Regions from separate parts of the Bacillus aquiflavi genome, predicted to be linked through region 3. Evidence: predicted binding sites of a transcription regulator. Region 3 holds the regulator's gene; each other region holds the start of a gene.

Region 1 (6,137 bases), 1.2 Mb from region 3:
ATGCTGGTCATTCAATTCTCATTCTCGCTGCATTTGTTGGAGGACTTTTTTGGGGTGCACTATACACATGGAAAAGAAGTATCCCTCTTATTATCGTTTCTCATTTAACGTTTGATTTAATGATCTTTATCTTTTTGCCGCTCTACTAAAGGGCTGTGCTAAACAATCATTCGTGTGAGACCACAGTCTCGTATACTTTTTACCGTACATTTTAGCTAATATCACTTTAAGAGGCTTTTGACTCTTTATAGAATTTATAAGCGGAGCAAAAATCCCTTAAAAATGAGGGCACTAAAAAAGTCCTCTCAAAATGAGGGCACTAAAAAAGTCCTCAAGGAATTTCATAGCGAGTAGGTGAGCGACTTGTCGTTCATCTACTCGCCTTTTTGGAACACGTTGATTTCCGTTCCAGGGGGACGAACCACGAGCCTCCTCCTTCGCTTCGTGCAGGTCAGTACCCTCTTAAAAATTAATGGCTTTTTGTTGGATATGGCTTCATCCATAACAACACGATAAAAATCAAACTAATATAACCGAACAGCGGATACAAGTATGATAAAAGTCTGCCATAATGAACGAGACTAATGAAATAAGTAATAGTAAAAATAACCGCTATAATAATAAATCTAGGGGTAGAGATCAGGCTTTTCATCTGCCTTTCTATCCCAAAGACATTGCCAATAATAGAGGTGAAAATTTCACCATAAATAATTAATACAAAAATCCAATAAAAACCTGAAGCAAGGCTTTTCATAATAACTGCCATTGGGATATCATACACTTCAAAGTTTGGAAGCATTACTAAAGTAAAGTGACTAGAAAATAAAATCAGCGTTAATGCTGCTCCTCCGATGATACCGCCCCATTTAATTGCAGCTTCATCTTTAACTTCACTCGCAACTGGCACTAAAACAGCTTGTGCTAATGAAAGGTTAAAAGCCGTATATGTAAACGGAGCTATAGCTGATTTCCATCCATCAGCGACATACGGAATGTATAATATATTTTCCAAAAAATTAGGCAGCTTCATTGATAAAATCATTAACATAAAACTAAATGCAATCATCATCGGAACAACAAAAGTATTAACCGCAAACAACCCTTTTATTCCAACCATCATGACAACGAGCGAAAGTCCGATTGTAAAAAATACCCCTGTTGATTTAGATAAACCAAGTTGTTCTTCAAAAACAGCGCCTGCTCCTGAGAGCATAACAGCACATACACCTAATAATATTAAAAGTAATAAAACATTAACAATCATTGCAAATCTTTTCCCAAACAAAAATTCAGTTAACTGTTGATAAGAGGTTGCTTCAATTTTTACAGCAAGCCTCATAATCTTTACCCCTAAAAAAATAAATAAGTAACCACTCATCATAATGGCAATTAAACCGAAAAAGCCAAACCTTGAAAAAAATTCAACGATTTCCTTCCCAGTTGCAAAGCCTGCCCCAACAACAGTTCCGACATATACAGCAGCAATTTGTAGAGCAGCCCCCCAATTGATTTTCACAATATCTCCTCCCTATATTCTCAATATATGAGGAAAAGGACAATCAATGACGAGCATACTGTAACTTCTTTTTTCATAGTAGGAAAAGTAAAACTTTATCAATGTAATTTAAGGAAAACTATATGCAGATCACCAAAAAAATTAAAAAATAGTAGTTGAAAGTCAAAGAAGATCAAAGTATAATATAATCAAAGGTCAAAGATAGTCAAGGTCAAAAATCATAAAGGAGGTCAAAATTATGCTTTGTGAAAAATGTCAAACAAATGAAGCGAACGTTAACTTGCAAGTCAACATGAACGGTGCAAAAAAACATTATCATCTATGTCATGACTGCTATAAAGTTGAACGAGAAAAACTTGGAGCAACTTTCGGATCATCATTTAATAGTTTCTCAAACTTTGGAGGGTTTCCTTTCGAAGACTTATTTAAAAGTTTTCCACAGCCGGAAAATCATTTTAACCAAAATCATTCCGCAAATGTTTCACACAGCCAGCATGGTGGAGGATTTATTGATCAATACGGTCGAAATTTAACGCAGCTAGCAAAGGCTGGATTAATTGATCCTGTTATTGGGCGTGATGAAGAAGTAAATCGTGTCATTGAAATTTTAAACAGACGAAATAAAAATAACCCAGTGTTAATTGGTGAACCTGGTGTTGGTAAAAAAGCTATTGCTGAAGGACTAGCATTAAAAATTGTTAATAGTGAAGTTCCAAACAAATTGAAAAACAAAGAAGTTTATTTGCTTGATGTTGCTTCACTTGTTGCTAATACAGGAATCCGTGGACAATTTGAGGAACGTATGAAACAGCTAATTACTGAATTACAACATCGAAAAAATATTATTTTATTTATTGATGAAAATCATTTAATTGTTGGCGCTGGTTCGGCAGAAGGTTCAATGGATGCAGGAAATATTTTAAAACCAGCATTAGCACGCGGAGAACTCCAATTAGTTGGGGCAACAACTTTAAAAGAATACCGTAATATTGAAAAAGATGCAGCTTTAGAAAGACGCTTTCAGCCTGTTCATGTTCTAGAACCAGATTTAGACAAAGCAATTGACATATTAAAAGGAATTCAATCAAAATATGAGAATTTCCATGAAGTCAACTATTCAGAGGAAGCAATTAAAGCGTGTGTTCATTTATCACACCGATATATTCAAGATCGATTTCTCCCTGATAAGGCTATTGACCTTATGGACGAAGCAGGCTCTAAATTAAACTTACAAGCAGATAACCCAAATACAGAAAATATTGAAAAACGTTTGGCAGAAATTCATAAAGAAAAAGAAGCTGCATTAAAGCAGGAAAACTATGAATTAGCTGCAAAGCTTCGGGATGAGGAAGAAAAGCTTGAAAAGACAAGAAACGCACAGCCTGAACATGAACGGCCAATTGTAAGTAAAGCAATCATTCAGCAAATTATTGAAGAGAAAACAGGAATTCCAATAGGTAAGCTTCAGGAAGATGAACAGCAAAAAATGAAACACCTTGAAAAAAACTTAAATAGCAAAGTTATTGGTCAACAAGAAGCTGTTAAAAAAGTAGCAAAAGCAATTCGACGCAGCCGAGCAGGATTGAAAGCGAAAGAACGACCAATCGGTTCATTTCTCTTTGTCGGGCCTACCGGAGTAGGGAAAACAGAGTTAACAAAAACACTTGCAGAAGAATTATTCGGTTCAAAAGACGCGATGATTCGTCTCGATATGAGTGAATATATGGAGAAACATAGTGTTTCAAAAATTATCGGTTCCCCTCCAGGTTATGTTGGACATGAAGAAGCGGGTCAATTAACAGAAAAAGTACGCCGTAATCCGTATAGTATCATTCTATTAGATGAAATTGAAAAAGCTCATCCTGACGTACAGCATATGTTCTTGCAAATACTTGAAGATGGCCGCTTAACTGATAGTCAAGGACGAACTGTCAGCTTTAAAGATACAGTCATTATTATGACAAGTAACGCTGGAACCGGTCAAAGAACAATCCAAGTCGGATTTGAGAAAAATAACGCTGTCGAAGAATCAAATATACTTGATTCACTAGGAAACTTTTTTAAACCAGAGTTTTTAAACCGTTTTGATAGCATTATCGAATTTAAAACATTAGAAAAAGCTCATCTATTAGAGATTGTTGACTTAATGTTAAACGAGCTGCAACAAACATTAACTGAACAATCAATCAACTTAACTGTTACTGATGAAGTAAAGGAAAAACTAACGGAACTTGGCTACCACCCCGCTTTTGGTGCCCGTCCACTCCGCCGTGTGATTCAAGAACAGCTCGAAGACAAAATTGCAGACTTTATTCTTGATCAACCAAATAAAAAATCATTAAAAGCGATCATTGAGGACGGAAAAATTGTTTTAAAAACAAATGGAAAATAGAGAAAAACGCAGGGATTTACCCCCCTGCGTTTTTTCTATTTAAAAAATAAAGTAGTGAATTGTTCATTGATAGAGCTTTTTTGAGAAGATGATAAAATTATTTTAGCATGAACTCCCCTAATGCTTCACTTACATACCTTGATCGTCTACAGAATGAAGCCAGTTTTCTATTTCACTTACAACTGATTTTATACATCCTTCTTCAAACGGTGAGATTAAATTGGCTGCCTTTACAAGCTCCGTAAATGACTTACTTCCACCAAGCTTACATAAGTTCACATAATCTGTCCAAGCTTCTTGATCACGATCAATTATTCTTTTCCAAAACTGCAATGCACATATTTGAGCAAGTGTATAATCGATATAATAAAATGGCGATTGATATATGTGGCCTTGGCGCTGCCAAAAGCCGCCTCTTTCTAAATAGTCATGATTGTTATAATCTTTATAAGGCATATATTTTTTCTCAATTTCCTGCCATGCTTTCTTCCGTTCAGCTGGTGTTGCTTCATAGTTTTCATACACCCAATGTTGAAATTCATCAACTGCTACACCATAAGGTAAAAAGATCAACGCTTCACTTAAATGAGCAAACTTATATTTTTCTGTATCCTCTTTAAAAAAAAATTCCATCCATGGCCATGTAAAAAACTCCATACTCATCGAATGAATTTCACACGCTTCATAAGTGGGCCAATTATATTCAGGGATTTCATAATCGTGGCTTGAATAGACTTGGAATGCATGTCCTGCCTCATGTGTAAGCACATCAATATCTCCAGACGTTCCATTAAAGTTCGAAAAAATAAATGGTGCTTTATAATTTTCTATAAATGTACAATAGCCTCCACCTGCTTTTCCTTTTTTAGCAACAACATCCATTAATTGATGATCAATTAAATAATCGAAAAATTCACCTGTTTCTTTTGACAATTCATGGTACATTTTTCGTCCGTTCTCAATAATCCAATCGGGGCTTCCTTTAGGGGCTGCATTGCCCGTTTTAAATTTAACAGCTTCATCATAATAATATAATTTGTCGACACCAATTCGAGTTCTCTGCCGCTCTTTTAGCTTAACAACGATCGGAACAATAAATTCCTTCACTTGTTCACGAAACTTCCTAACCATCCTAGCATCGTAGTCTGTTCGCGACATTCGATTATATCCGAGTTCAACAAAGTTTTGATAACCGAGCTTTTTCGCGATCTCTGTCCGTACTTTTACAAGTTCATCATATATCTTATCAAGCATTTCTTCATTGTTTGCCATGAAACTAAAATATGCTTCAAATGCTTTTTTTCTCATATTACGATCTTTAGACTCTTGAAAAGGTCCTAATTGAGCAAGCGTCCGTTCTTCCCCTTCAAAGATAATTTTTGCCGATGCGATCAATTTTGTGTATTGTGTGGAAAGCTGATTTTCTTTTTGAAGAAGTTGGACAATCGTTGGAGAAAATGTTTTTAACTGTGTTTCAGCAAGTGCGAATAATTGTTTCCCCCATTTCTCTTCAAGCCCAGTGCGGAATTTTGAATGAATAAGTGCTTCATAATATTTTGATACTAGTCCTTCAACTTGAGGTAAAATTTCATCCATATAGTCTTGCTCAACTTTATAAAATTCATCATTCGTGTTAATCGTATGTCGAATATAACAAATATTAAACATTGTCCCGATATCATTTCGGAGACTATTAATCTCTTTCATCGCTTCGTTTTGCTCATCAATCGTTGCCGCCCCTTTAAATTGATCTAGAGCGTAATGAAATGTTTCGCTTATTTTGTCTATATTAGGGCGACTATAAGTATAATCTTCAAATCGCATGTAGCTACCTCCTATATTTTTTTGGATCTCTTTCTTAAAAAAACCATGCTTTTATAATCGTTTATGTACACTATCCGATATAAAATTTAACGTACCCATCATGCAAACTGCCTGTAAAAAACTAATATTTCTTCGCTTGCAAACCTACTTTCTTTAATAATTCAATCATGGTGTTTTGTTCATCATCTGTTAAAACGGACATTAATTCATAAATATGCTTTTCGTGCTCGGGAAAAATCTTTTCAATTAATTGTTTCCCTTTATCTGTTATTTGAGCATAAGTAACCCTTCGATCTTGAGAACAAGCTAACCTTTGCAACAATCCTTTTTGTTCTAACTTATCCACAACGTATGTAATACTGCCGCTTGCCAACAAAATTTTTCCGCCAATTTGTTGTAAAGGTT
Region 2 (6,137 bases), 1.0 Mb from region 3:
TTACAGGAAGAAAATATCGAGACGATTTTAATTAATAATAATCCTGAAACTGTCAGCACCGATTTTGCTACTGCTGATCGATTGTATTTCGAATCTTTGCTTATTGAAGATATTTTAAATGTTATCGAGACAGAAGGAGTCACTGAAGTGATTGTCCAATTAGGGGGACAAACAGCACTAAATATGGCTAAGCAATTAGAGAGCTATGGTGTTCGTCTTTTAGGACCAGCTGCAAATGTTATCGATACACTTGAAGACCGTGCTAAGTTTTATCGCTTACTAGATGAATTGAATATTCCTCATATAAATGGTTATACAGTTAACAATGAGAAACAGTTGTATGAGGCAATTGAAAAAGTAGGTTTTCCAGTTTTAATCCGTCCATCCTATGTGATTGGAGGAAAGGGAATGGAAATTGTTTCTGATCAAGAACACCTTCAAAAATTGCTAAATAATCAATTCATTCATTATCCAATATTAGTAGATCAATATCTTGATGCGATGGAAGCAGAGCTTGATTTAGTTGCTGATGGAACGGACGTGTATATTCCAACTATTATTGAACATATTGAAAATACAGGGGTCCATTCAGGCGATAGTATGTGCGTTATGCCCCCACTCACGATTTCAGCTAATATTGTCGATAAAATGACTTATTATTCACAGTTAATTGTAAAGGAGCTTCATTACAAAGGATTAATGAATATCCAGTTCATAATCGATGGTGAGAATGTTTATATTTTAGAGGTAAATCCTAGAGCAAGCAGAACAATTCCGATCGTTAGTAAAGTGACCGGGGTTCCATTAGTTCAAATTGCAACAAAACTTTGGCTTAATCAATCCAAAATTGAGGATATGATGAAAGATAAACAAATGAATCTTCCGTTTATGTGTATAAAGTATCCTGTGTTTTCAACATATGCATTGAATGGATTAGATTCTAAAACGGGACCAGAAATGAAATCAACAGGAGAAGGAATTAGTATAGCAGAAAGCTATGAAGAAGCACTATATAAAAGCTTTTTTCCAATCATTAAAAATTTACCTGTAAGAAAGCAAGTCATCTATGCTTGCGATGAAGTAAATATTAAAACCGAGCAACTCGTAAAGAAATTAGGAATCGAGTTAATTAAAACAGATGCTAGTTTTAAATCGTTATATGATAAAAATACAATCGCAGTTGTAAGTACAAACAATGAGCATAAAGACTATATGTTAAGAACGGAAGCAATTAAGCTTCGTCTTCCAGTGTTCTCTCGCCATGAAACATTTAATGCTTTCTTATCCGCTTTCACAAAAAAAGAAATGACAGTTCGTTCAATTGAAAATTGGCTATTATTAAATGAAAAGGGTGTGAATATCGGATGAATACAGTTGAGGCTATGCCGCTAAATGTTAATTTAAAAGGACAAGATTTTTTAACTTTAGCAAATTTTTCAACAGAAACAATTCAATCATTATTAGCAAATGAAAAAAAAATAAAAAACTTACATCTTCGCGGCAAAAGTTATACACCTTTACAAGGGAAAATATTAGGAATGATTTTTGAAAAACCGTCAACACGTACGAGAGTATCTTTTGAAGCGGGAATGCTTCAATTGGGAGGGCATGCTATTTATTTAAATAGTCATGATATGCAGTTAGGCCGTGGTGAGACGATTGAAGATACGGCTAAAGTATTATCCCAGTATGTAGACGCCATTATGATTAGAACTTTTTCACACGACATTATCGAAAAGCTGGCAGCCCATGCAACAATTCCTATAATTAATGGTTTAACAGATATGTTTCACCCGTGCCAAGCGATGGCAGATTTGCTTACAATTTTAGAACAAAAAGGTACATTTAAAGGGTTAAAGCTAGTTTATGTAGGTGATGGGAACAATGTATCGCATTCATTAATGCTTGCTAGCGCTAAGGTCGGCATGGATTGTGTTATTGCATGTCCAAAAGGATTTGAACCAGACGAATCAGTTATCAAACTAGCAAAAAGTATCGCTTCAGAAAACGGATCAACGATTAAGATTACAAACGACCCCCTTAGTGGGGTGACAGGAGCTGATATCATTTATACTGATGTTTGGACGAGTATGGGTCACGAGGAAGATGAAGGGAAAATTAAATATTTCAAGGAGTACCAAGTCAATGAAAAGTTAGTTATGAATGCAAAAAAAGATTATTTATTTATGCACTGCTTACCGGCTCATCGCGAGTTAGAAGTAACAAAAGAAGTAATTGATGGACCAAATTCAGTCGTATTTCAACAAGCAGGCAATCGCTTGCATATTCAAAAAGCAATTTTAACAGAAATTTTAAAGAAATAATTTTATAGAGCTGATCCTGCTGGATCAGCTCTATAGACTTTTAACAAACGAACTTTTGAAGACGGTTCCATTCGTTTCCGTTTCTCAACTACCAAACATTTTTCATCCATTCTGGAGGACTCTATGAATATATTAAACTTTTTGATTTCCCCATGATTAGGAAAATATAACGACTAGTGTCCCGACAATAAAACAATAATAAGAGAAATATTTTAAGTTACCTTTAGCCATAATATTCATAAACCACTTTAAGGCAAAATATGTAGCAACTAAAGAAGCGATAAAAGCAACCGTATAAGGTAATGCAAGTGTTGCAATATTAGGATCAGTTAACGTCTCTTTTAAACTTAAAATCATTCCGCCTGCACTTACAGGAATGTAGAGTAAGAATGAATATCGTAATGCAGTTTCTTGCTTCATTCCTAGACCCATTGCCGCAACAATCGTTGCCCCCGAACGACTAATTCCTGGAATTAATGCGACTGCTTGTGCAAGACCGACAATCACCGCATCTTTTAAAGATAAGTCAGTGTCATTTTTCCGTCCTCGTAAATTTCGGATGAGCCAAAGTGCAGCTCCAGTAATAAGCAATGAAATGCCGACTGTTTTAATTGATGCCAATTTCTCACTTATAAAGTCTTCAAATAAAATTCCCAAAACTCCTGCAGGAATTGTACCGACAACTAAGTAAATGATAAAGTGAAAATCGCTTTTAGCAGCTGTATCTTTCGTTTTTATGTACGACAAGCCATTTTTGAGTAGTCTTATAATGTCTTCTCTATAAATAATTAAAACGGCTATTAACGATGCGCTATTTACAAGGAGAGCGAAGCTTACACCTTCAATTCCTACTCCAAGAAAATGTTGGACAAGTTCTAAATGTCCGCTTGAAGAAATAGGAATTGGCTCTGTAAATCCTTGCAGAAGACCTAAAATTAAATATTTTAACAATAAAAAAATGTTCTCGGTTGTTTCCACATACATATCCTCCAATTTTTGAAGTTTGAAGTAACTTATATAAGTTTAACAATAAAACTTTCAAATTTGCAAAGGAAATTCATTTTTTTAAATAAAATTTTATAATGAATAACAAAAAATTGGGAAATATAAAAAGACAATGTTTAAACTAAGGAGGGAGAAAAAATCGGACAAAGCAGACAATTTCGGCCGGGGCAGAAAGCACCCAATAATGGAATATATGTTGAAATTGGTGAAACAGGAAGCATGGTGATGAATCCGAAAAAAGTAAAATTAACAGCAGGTGAATATTTTCCAGAAACGAGCAATGATGATCGCTATTGGACATATCAAAGAAAACCTTAAAAAAGAAAGCTATTCAGCGAATTTATAAGTCAATCATTATTTCCTAAAAGACTACATGAATACGCCTGTCTGTCAAGGCACGAAAGCACGAGGCGGAAGCGAACGGAAAACTTCCTACGAAAAGCAAGTAGCGAAGAACGTGAGCGCTTATTACCAGTCTAGCCATCCGATCGGATGGCTTTTACTTTTTTCGATTCATGAATCGAGCGTGAGATGATCTCAGAAGTGGAGACTTTACATATGGAAAAAATGACATATAATAAAGATAAAGGTCAAAGATAGTCAAATGATAGAGAGGGGGAATAAACATGGACTTTAACAAAATGACGGAAAAAATGCAAGCAGCTTTTATGAGCGCCCAATCGATTGCTGTTCGTTATCAACACCAAGAGGTTGATGTTGATCATCTGTTTTTAGCATTGGTAGAGCAAGAGGGAAATTTAGTCACGTCTATGATAGAAAGATTGAATCTTTCCGCAGATAGATTCGTAAATGTATTAACTCAATCATTAAAGAAAAAGCCACAAGTATCGGGTGCGGGGATTGAGCATGGGAAGCTGTATATTACAGCAAAATTACAGCGATTAATAGCAGCGGCTGAGATGGAGCTTAAACAATTTCAAGATGAGTATTTGTCGACTGAGCATGTACTGCTTGCACTTGTAAATAATCCGCGTGAATTTTCTATTGCTACATTTTTTACAGAACATGACGTTAATAAAGAAAGGTTATTAAAAATAGTCAAAGACATTAGGGGGAACCAAAGGGTGACAACGCAAAATCCTGAAGTGACGTATGAAGCCTTAAAAAAATATGGGCGAGATTTAGTTGCGGAAGTAAAAGCAGGAAAACTTGATCCTGTGATCGGAAGAGATAGTGAAATTAGGAACGTTATTCGAATATTATCAAGGAAAACAAAAAATAATCCTGTATTAATTGGTGAACCTGGAGTCGGTAAAACAGCAATAGTCGAAGGATTAGCGCAAAGAATTGTTCGTAAAGATGTTCCGGAAGGCTTAAAGGATAAAACGATTTTTGCTCTTGATATGAGTTCATTAATTGCCGGCGCAAAATTCCGTGGTGAATTTGAAGAGCGGTTAAAGGCTGTATTAAATGAAATTAAAAAAAGTGAAGGTAAAATATTACTTTTTATTGATGAAATTCATACAATTGTTGGTGCTGGTAAAACTGAGGGAGCAATGGATGCTGGAAATATGTTAAAGCCAATGCTTGCAAGAGGAGAACTTCATTGTATTGGTGCAACAACTCTGGATGAACATCGGAAATATATCGAAAAGGATCCTGCGCTTGAACGGAGATTTCAACAAGTACTTGTGCGTGAACCAGATGTTGAAGATACAATTTCTATTTTGCGTGGATTAAAGGAACGATTTGAAATCCATCATGGAGTGAAAATTCATGATCGAGCTTTAGTATCAGCAGTAACGTTATCAAATCGTTATATTACTGAACGCTTTTTACCTGATAAGGCGATTGATCTTGTCGATGAGGCTTGCGCGATGATTCGCACAGAAATTGATTCAATGCCGTCTGAATTAGATGAAGTAACGCGGCGAGTGATGCAGCTTGAAATTGAAGAGGCTGCATTAAGAAAAGAAACAGACGAGTTAAGTATAGAACGGCTACAAGTGCTACAAAAGGAACTTGCTGAGCTTCGAGATAATGCAAGCACAATGAAAGCGATATGGCAACTTGAAAAGGAAGGAATTCAGCAAGTTAGAGAAAAACGAGAACAACTTGAAAAATTACGTCGTGAATTAGAAACAGCAGAAAATGAATATGATTTAAATCGTGCCGCAGAACTTCGTCATGGAAGAATACCTGCTTTAAAAAAGGAATTAACTCAATTAGAGAATAAAATGAATCATCAACATAAAGAAAATCGGCTATTACGTGAAGAAGTAACAGAGGAAGAGATCGCTGATATTGTTGCTCGCTGGACGGGGATTCCAGTAACAAAGCTCATCGAAGGGGAACGAGAAAAACTATTGCGTTTAGAAAGTATATTGCAAGAACGTGTAATTGGACAACAGGAGGCAATCAAGCTTGTTTCAGATGCGGTTCTGCGTGCTAGAGCAGGGATAAAAGACCCTAATCGGCCAATCGGCTCCTTTATTTTTCTTGGACCGACAGGGGTAGGGAAAACGGAACTTGCTAAAACACTTGCGCAAGCTTTATTTGATAGCGAGGAACATATGATTCGGATCGATATGTCGGAATATATGGAAAAGCATTCTGTTTCAAGATTAATTGGTGCACCGCCAGGATATGTTGGCTATGAAGAAGGTGGCCAATTAACAGAAGCAGTGAGAAGAAATCCATACTCTGTCATTTTATTAGATGAAATCGAAAAAGCCCATCACGATGTATTTAATATTTTATTACAAATGCTTGATGATGGCAGAGTGACCGATTCTCAAGGACGAATCGTTGATTTTAAAAATACTGTTATTATTATGACATCAAATA
Region 3 (6,137 bases):
AGGCTTGCCTCTTGGGGTTGTAGGACACTCAACATGGAGTTACAAAGGAACGAGGTAGATGAAGCGGTCTGGAAAGGCCCGTCAGAGAAGGTAACAACCCTGTAGTTGAAACTTCGTTCCCTCCTGAGTAGATCCTGAGTACGGCGGGACACGTGAAATCCCGTCGGAATCTGGGAGGACCATCTCCCAAGGCTAAATACTCCCTAGTGACCGATAGTGAACCAGTACCGTGAGGGAAAGGTGAAAAGCACCCCGGGAGGGGAGTGAAAGAGAACCTGAAACCGTGTGCTTACAAGTAGTCAGAGCCCATTCATGGGTGATGGCGTGCCTTTTGTAGAATGAACCGGCGAGTTACGATTTCATGCAAGGTTAAGTTTAAAGACGGAGCCGCAGCGAAAGCGAGTCTGAATAGGGCGAAAGAGTATGAGGTCGTAGACCCGAAACCAGGTGATCTACCCATGTCCAGGGTGAAGTCCAGGTAACACTGGATGGAGGCCCGAACCCACGTACGTTGAAAAGTGCGGGGATGAGGTGTGGGTAGGGGTGAAATGCCAATCGAACTTGGAGATAGCTGGTTCTCTCCGAAATAGCTTTAGGGCTAGCCTCAAGTGTAAGAGTCTTGGAGGTAGAGCACTGTTTGGACTAGGGGCCCTCATCGGGTTACCGAATTCAGACAAACTCCGAATGCCAAAGACTTATCCTTGGGAGTCAGACTGCGAGTGATAAGATCCGTAGTCGAGAGGGAAACAGCCCAGACCACCAGCTAAGGTCCCAAAGTATACGTTAAGTGGAAAAGGATGTGGAGTTGCTTAGACAACCAGGATGTTGGCTTAGAAGCAGCCACCATTCAAAGAGTGCGTAATAGCTCACTGGTCGAGTGACTCTGCGCCGAAAATGTACCGGGGCTAAACGTATCACCGAAGCTGTGGATTGACACCGTAGGTGTCAGTGGTAGGAGAGCGTTCTAAGTGCGTTGAAGCTAGATCGTGAGGACTGGTGGAGCGCTTAGAAGTGAGAATGCCGGTATGAGTAGCGAAAGAAGGGTGAGAATCCCTTCCACCGAATGCCTAAGGTTTCCTGAGGAAGGCTCGTCCGCTCAGGGTTAGTCGGGACCTAAGCCGAGGCCGAAAGGCGTAGGCGATGGACAACAGGTTGATATTCCTGTACCACCTTATCGCCGTTTGAGCAATGGGGGGACGCAGGAGGATAGGGTAAGCGTACAATTGGATGTACGTCTAAGCAGTTAGGCTGGTAATGAGGCAAATCCCATTACCGTAAGGCTGAGCTGTGACAGCGAGGAAAATTATTTTCCGGAGTTCCTGATTCCACACTGCCAAGAAAATCCTCTAGCGAGGAATAAGGTGCCCGTACCGCAAACCGACACAGGTAGGCGAGGAGAGAATCCTAAGGTGATCGAGAGAACTCTCGTTAAGGAACTCGGCAAAATGACCCCGTAACTTCGGGAGAAGGGGTGCTCTGATAGGGTGCAAGCCCGAGAGAGCCCGCAGTGAAATAGGCCCAGGCGACTGTTTAGCAAAAACACAGGTCTCTGCGAAGCCGCAAGGCGAAGTATAGGGGCTGACGCCTGCCCGGTGCTGGAAGGTTAAGGGGAGCGCTTAAGCAATCGCTGAAGGTGTGAACCGAAGCCCCAGTAAACGGCGGCCGTAACTATAACGGTCCTAAGGTAGCGAAATTCCTTGTCGGGTAAGTTCCGACCCGCACGAAAGGCGCAACGATCTGGGCACTGTCTCAACGAGAGACTCGGTGAAATTATAGTACCTGTGAAGATGCAGGTTACCCGCGACAGGACGGAAAGACCCCGTGGAGCTTTACTGTAGCCTGATATTGAATTTTGGTGCAGCTTGTACAGAATAGGTAGGAGCCGTGGAAACGTGAGCGCTAGCTTACGTGGAGGCGTCGGTGGGATACTACCCTTGTTGTACTGAAATTCTAACCTGCGCCCCTTATCGGGGTGGGAGACAGTGTCAGGCAGGCAGTTTGACTGGGGCGGTCGCCTCCTAAAAGGTAACGGAGGCGCCCAAAGGTTCCCTCAGAATGGTTGGAAATCATTCGCAGAGTGTAAAGGCACAAGGGAGCTTGACTGCGAGACTTACAAGTCGAGCAGGGACGAAAGTCGGGCTTAGTGATCCGGTGGTTCCGCATGGAAGGGCCATCGCTCAACGGATAAAAGCTACCCCGGGGATAACAGGCTTATCTCCCCCAAGAGTCCACATCGACGGGGAGGTTTGGCACCTCGATGTCGGCTCATCGCATCCTGGGGCTGTAGTCGGTCCCAAGGGTTGGGCTGTTCGCCCATTAAAGCGGTACGCGAGCTGGGTTCAGAACGTCGTGAGACAGTTCGGTCCCTATCCGTCGTGGGCGTAGGAAATTTGAGAGGAGCTGTCCTTAGTACGAGAGGACCGGGATGGACGCACCGCTGGTGTACCAGTTGTCTTGCCAAAGGCATAGCTGGGTAGCTACGTGCGGAAGGGATAAGTGCTGAAAGCATCTAAAGCATGAAGCCCCCCTCAAGATGAGATTTCCCATTTGAGCTCCCTGAAAGATGATCAGGTTGATAGGTCTGAGGTGGAAGCGTGGCGACACGTGAAGCTGACAGATACTAATCGAGCGAGCACTTAACCAAATAAACATGATACTTTCTTTCTTACTTCTTCACATTATCTAGTTTTGAGAGAACAATTGTCTGGTGACGATGGCGAGAAGGTCACACCCGTTCCCATTCCGAACACGGAAGTTAAGCTTCTCAGCGCCAATGGTAGTAGAGGGCATCCCTCTGCGAGAGTAGGACGTTGCCGGGCGACTTTAAGTAAAGAGAACAACTTTTCTGTTGTTCTCTTTTATTACTTTGTATAAAAATAAAGGATCAGTCAAGCTTTTTTTACAAGAAGCAATGATTGATCCTGTTTTTTTAGCCTGAAATAGCTGTTGTATTTTCTTCAAAATAGCGCAATTTTGAAGGAATCAGTACTGTGAGGAGGAGTATGCTTGCAATCAAAGTTCCTATAATCGTAAAGATCAGGCACACAAGTTGGACTGAAAACCATTCGGCCATTAATCCTAAAAGTAGTGTTAATCCAATTTGAATCATTCCCTGAACCATATCTGCGATACTTCCGAATCTCCCCATAATTTTTACCGGCACGTTATTTTGAAAAAAAGTTGCATATCCTGTATTGGCAAATGCCAAAAAAAAGCCCAAAAATACAAATGCTAATGTTGCAGTAATAAAGTTAAAAGAAGCATAAAACATAACGTATCCTAAAGATGTTAATAGCATTCCAACACCAATAAATAGGCGGAGATGTATTTTTTTAGATGTAATAGCAGCAACAGCAGCCCCGGTTAATGAACCAATCCCTGTTATACTTACAATTAAGCCATAATCTCTGTCCGATAGTTTTAAATGTTGTTTAATAAAAGTAACTTCTTGTGAATCAACAGCAAAGGCAATTAACATAGCTGATTGGAACAATATATAAACTGAAATAAAATATTTAGTTTGTTTAATAAATTGTTTAACTGCTTTCCAGTCATTTAAAATAGTTTTCCAATGTACCCGTTCACGTATATTATTTAAATCTTCATCTACATTAGGAAGTAGATAAATAAAAAATGCACAAACGAAAAAAGAAACAGCATTAATGATAATACAAATATCTGGACTAACGTACATAATTAATATCCCAGCAATTGCTGGACCTAATAAAAATGCACCAGGGCTAGTCATACTCATGATTGAATTAAATCTTTTTCGATTTTCCTGGGGGACAAGTTTCGTAATGTATACTGATGAGCTTGGGCCGAAAAATGCACCTGCAATATTAACCAAAAGGAGAACAATATAAATTGCCCATAAAGATCCTATAAAGGGAATGCAAATTACTAAGGTTCCTCTTATTATATCGATAAATATCATTAATTTTCTTTTATTCACACGATCAATGACGCTTCCAGACCAAGTATTGGTGATTAAAATTGCTACGGGTCTTATAATATACAGTCCAGCTACCGCAGCGGCCGAGCCAGTTAAGTTTAAGATTAAAATATTAAGTGCTATAAAGTAAATCCAATTTCCTAGATGTGATACACCTATTCCTAAAATTAAAAAAATGGAATTTTTCCAGGATGTCATTTTCCCACCCATTTCTTTCAAAATTGATTAACATTTTTTCCTAATTGCACCATTTTAAACATGTTAAAGTAGAATAAATTATGGATAAAATGTGAATAAATTTTGTAAATTCCAATAGTTTTTCCGTTAAAGAAATAACTTTTAAATTTCATAAGTATATCGTGATGTACTTTATAAAATATATTTTTTAAAATAAAGTTCTATTAAACAATATTGTTCTTTTAGGCTTATTCGTGCCACAAATGCCTTTTAGCTATGCCGGATGATATGAAAAAGAAATTATTTCTCTTTATCGTTCTATCTGTAGGAGGAAATGAGAAATTAATTAAATAACCTTAAATAAATCATAAATGCTACGTTTTGAGATGAAATAAATTGGGGAAAATAAGAATATTGCAATGAAGGAACTATTTCGTGTATAATTAATGTCAAATATAGTCAAAGTCAGATAGGGGGAGGCTGGGTGAGAAACATATCAGATATAATTGAGAGCTATTTAAAAAAAGTATTGGAAATGAGCGAACAAGAGGCTGTAGAAATCAAAAGAAGTGAAGTTGCAGATAAGTTCCAATGCGTTCCATCACAAATTAACTATGTCATAAATACAAGATTTACAATAGAAAGAGGCTATGTAGTTGAGAGTAAACGGGGTGGCGGTGGCTATATACGGATTATGAAAGTCAAACCTCACGATGATGCCCATCTAATCAATGAACTTATATCAATTATTAAAAATCGAATTTCCCAAACTAGTGCAGAACATATTATTTATCGTTTACTTGATGAAGAAATTATCACGGAACGAGAAGCAAAGATTATTCTTAGTGTCATTGATCGATCCACTTTATATATTGATTTACCTGAAAGAGATGAACTCCGTGCCAGAATGTTAAAGGCAATATTGACATCTATAAAATATAAATAAAATAGTGAGCTTAGAGAGGGTGAAATGGATTGATATGTCAGGAATGTAATCAAAGACCTGCAACACTTCATTTTACGAAAATTGTAAATGGGAAAAAAGCTGAAATTCATTTATGCGAAAAATGTGCCCATGAAAAAGGTGACATGTTTATGTTTAATAGCGGACCAGGGCTTTCTATTAGCAACCTTTTAGCAGGATTATTGAATGCAGATCCAGGATTTCAACAAGCGAAGCAAAATTCTTTTCAACAAGATGAAATTATTCAATGCAAACATTGCTCAATGACTTTTCCACAATTCGTTAAAGTGGGTCGATTTGGCTGTGCCCACTGTTACAAAACTTTTCAAAATCAATTAAATCCAATATTACGGCGTCTCCATAGTGGAAATTGGAGTCATAATGGAAAGATTCCAAAACGCATTGGGGGTAATATGCATTTGCGTAAAAAAATTGAAGACTTAAAACTAAAATTAAAATATTTAATTACCCAAGAAGAATTTGAGCAAGCTGCACAAATTCGTGATGAAATTCGATTATTAAAAAAGAAACTAACGGAAAGACACGAGGGAGGGGAATAAGTGGTGTCTTTAGAACGTTTTATCAATCAAGCGATTAGTCCTTGGATGAATGAGGATGGTGCCGATTCAGATATTGTGTTAAGTTCTCGTATTCGGTTAGCCAGAAATTTAAAGGAACATACTTTTCCAACCCTTTATTCAATCGAGGAAGCTAAGAATGTAATAAATAAAGTTGAGAAGGCTGTTTCAAGCGGTTACCCTGATTATTTAGGAAAATTAGAGGTTCTTAAAATGGAGGAGCTTCAACCGCTACAAAAAAGGGTGCTCGTTGAAAAGCATTTAATTAGTCCGCATTTGGCAGAGGATTCAACGTACGGTGCTTGCCTTCTTTCAGAAAATGAATCAATAAATATTATGGTCAATGAGGAAGACCATATTCGGATACAATGTTTATTTTCAGGTTTTCAATTAACTGAGGCATTGAATTTAGCAAATGTAATTGATGATTGGATTGAAGAACAAATTGACTATGCATTTGATG

What was found. Region 3 encodes CtsR, which represses protease genes until heat stress. Its sites were predicted from a motif close to ATGGTCAATAAAGGTCAAACA; they were not measured.
Region 1: a site for CtsR is predicted at 1,675-1,695, ahead of K6959_RS04790 (ATP-dependent Clp protease ATP-binding subunit). Genes of this name have one in related genera too.
Region 2: a site for CtsR is predicted at 3,916-3,936, ahead of clpB (ATP-dependent chaperone ClpB). Genes of this name have one in related genera too.

The regions. Positions count from the first base shown of each region.
Region 1 is NZ_CP082780.1:949,225-955,361, reverse strand. It holds gene K6959_RS04800 (CPBP family intramembrane glutamic endopeptidase) at 1-149, shown strand, start outside; gene K6959_RS04795 (YkvI family membrane protein) at 470-1,516, opposite strand; gene K6959_RS04790 (ATP-dependent Clp protease ATP-binding subunit) at 1,755-3,908, shown strand; gene K6959_RS04785 (M3 family oligoendopeptidase) at 4,038-5,732, opposite strand; gene K6959_RS04780 (MarR family winged helix-turn-helix transcriptional regulator) at 5,854-6,137, opposite strand, start outside.
Region 2 is NZ_CP082780.1:787,275-793,411, forward strand. It holds gene K6959_RS04000 (carbamoyl-phosphate synthase (glutamine-hydrolyzing) large subunit) at 1-1,368, shown strand, start outside; gene argF (ornithine carbamoyltransferase) at 1,365-2,324, shown strand; gene K6959_RS04010 (undecaprenyl-diphosphate phosphatase) at 2,481-3,284, opposite strand; gene K6959_RS04015 (YjzC family protein) at 3,468-3,647, shown strand; gene clpB (ATP-dependent chaperone ClpB) at 3,956-6,137, shown strand, end outside.
Region 3 is NZ_CP082780.1:3,554,942-3,561,078, forward strand. It holds rRNA gene K6959_RS17250 (23S ribosomal RNA) at 1-2,644, shown strand, start outside; rRNA gene rrf (5S ribosomal RNA) at 2,704-2,819, shown strand; gene K6959_RS17260 (MFS transporter) at 2,930-4,153, opposite strand; gene K6959_RS17265 (CtsR family transcriptional regulator) at 4,617-5,078, shown strand; gene K6959_RS17270 (protein-arginine kinase activator protein McsA) at 5,108-5,656, shown strand; gene K6959_RS17275 (protein-arginine kinase McsB) at 5,660-6,137, shown strand, end outside.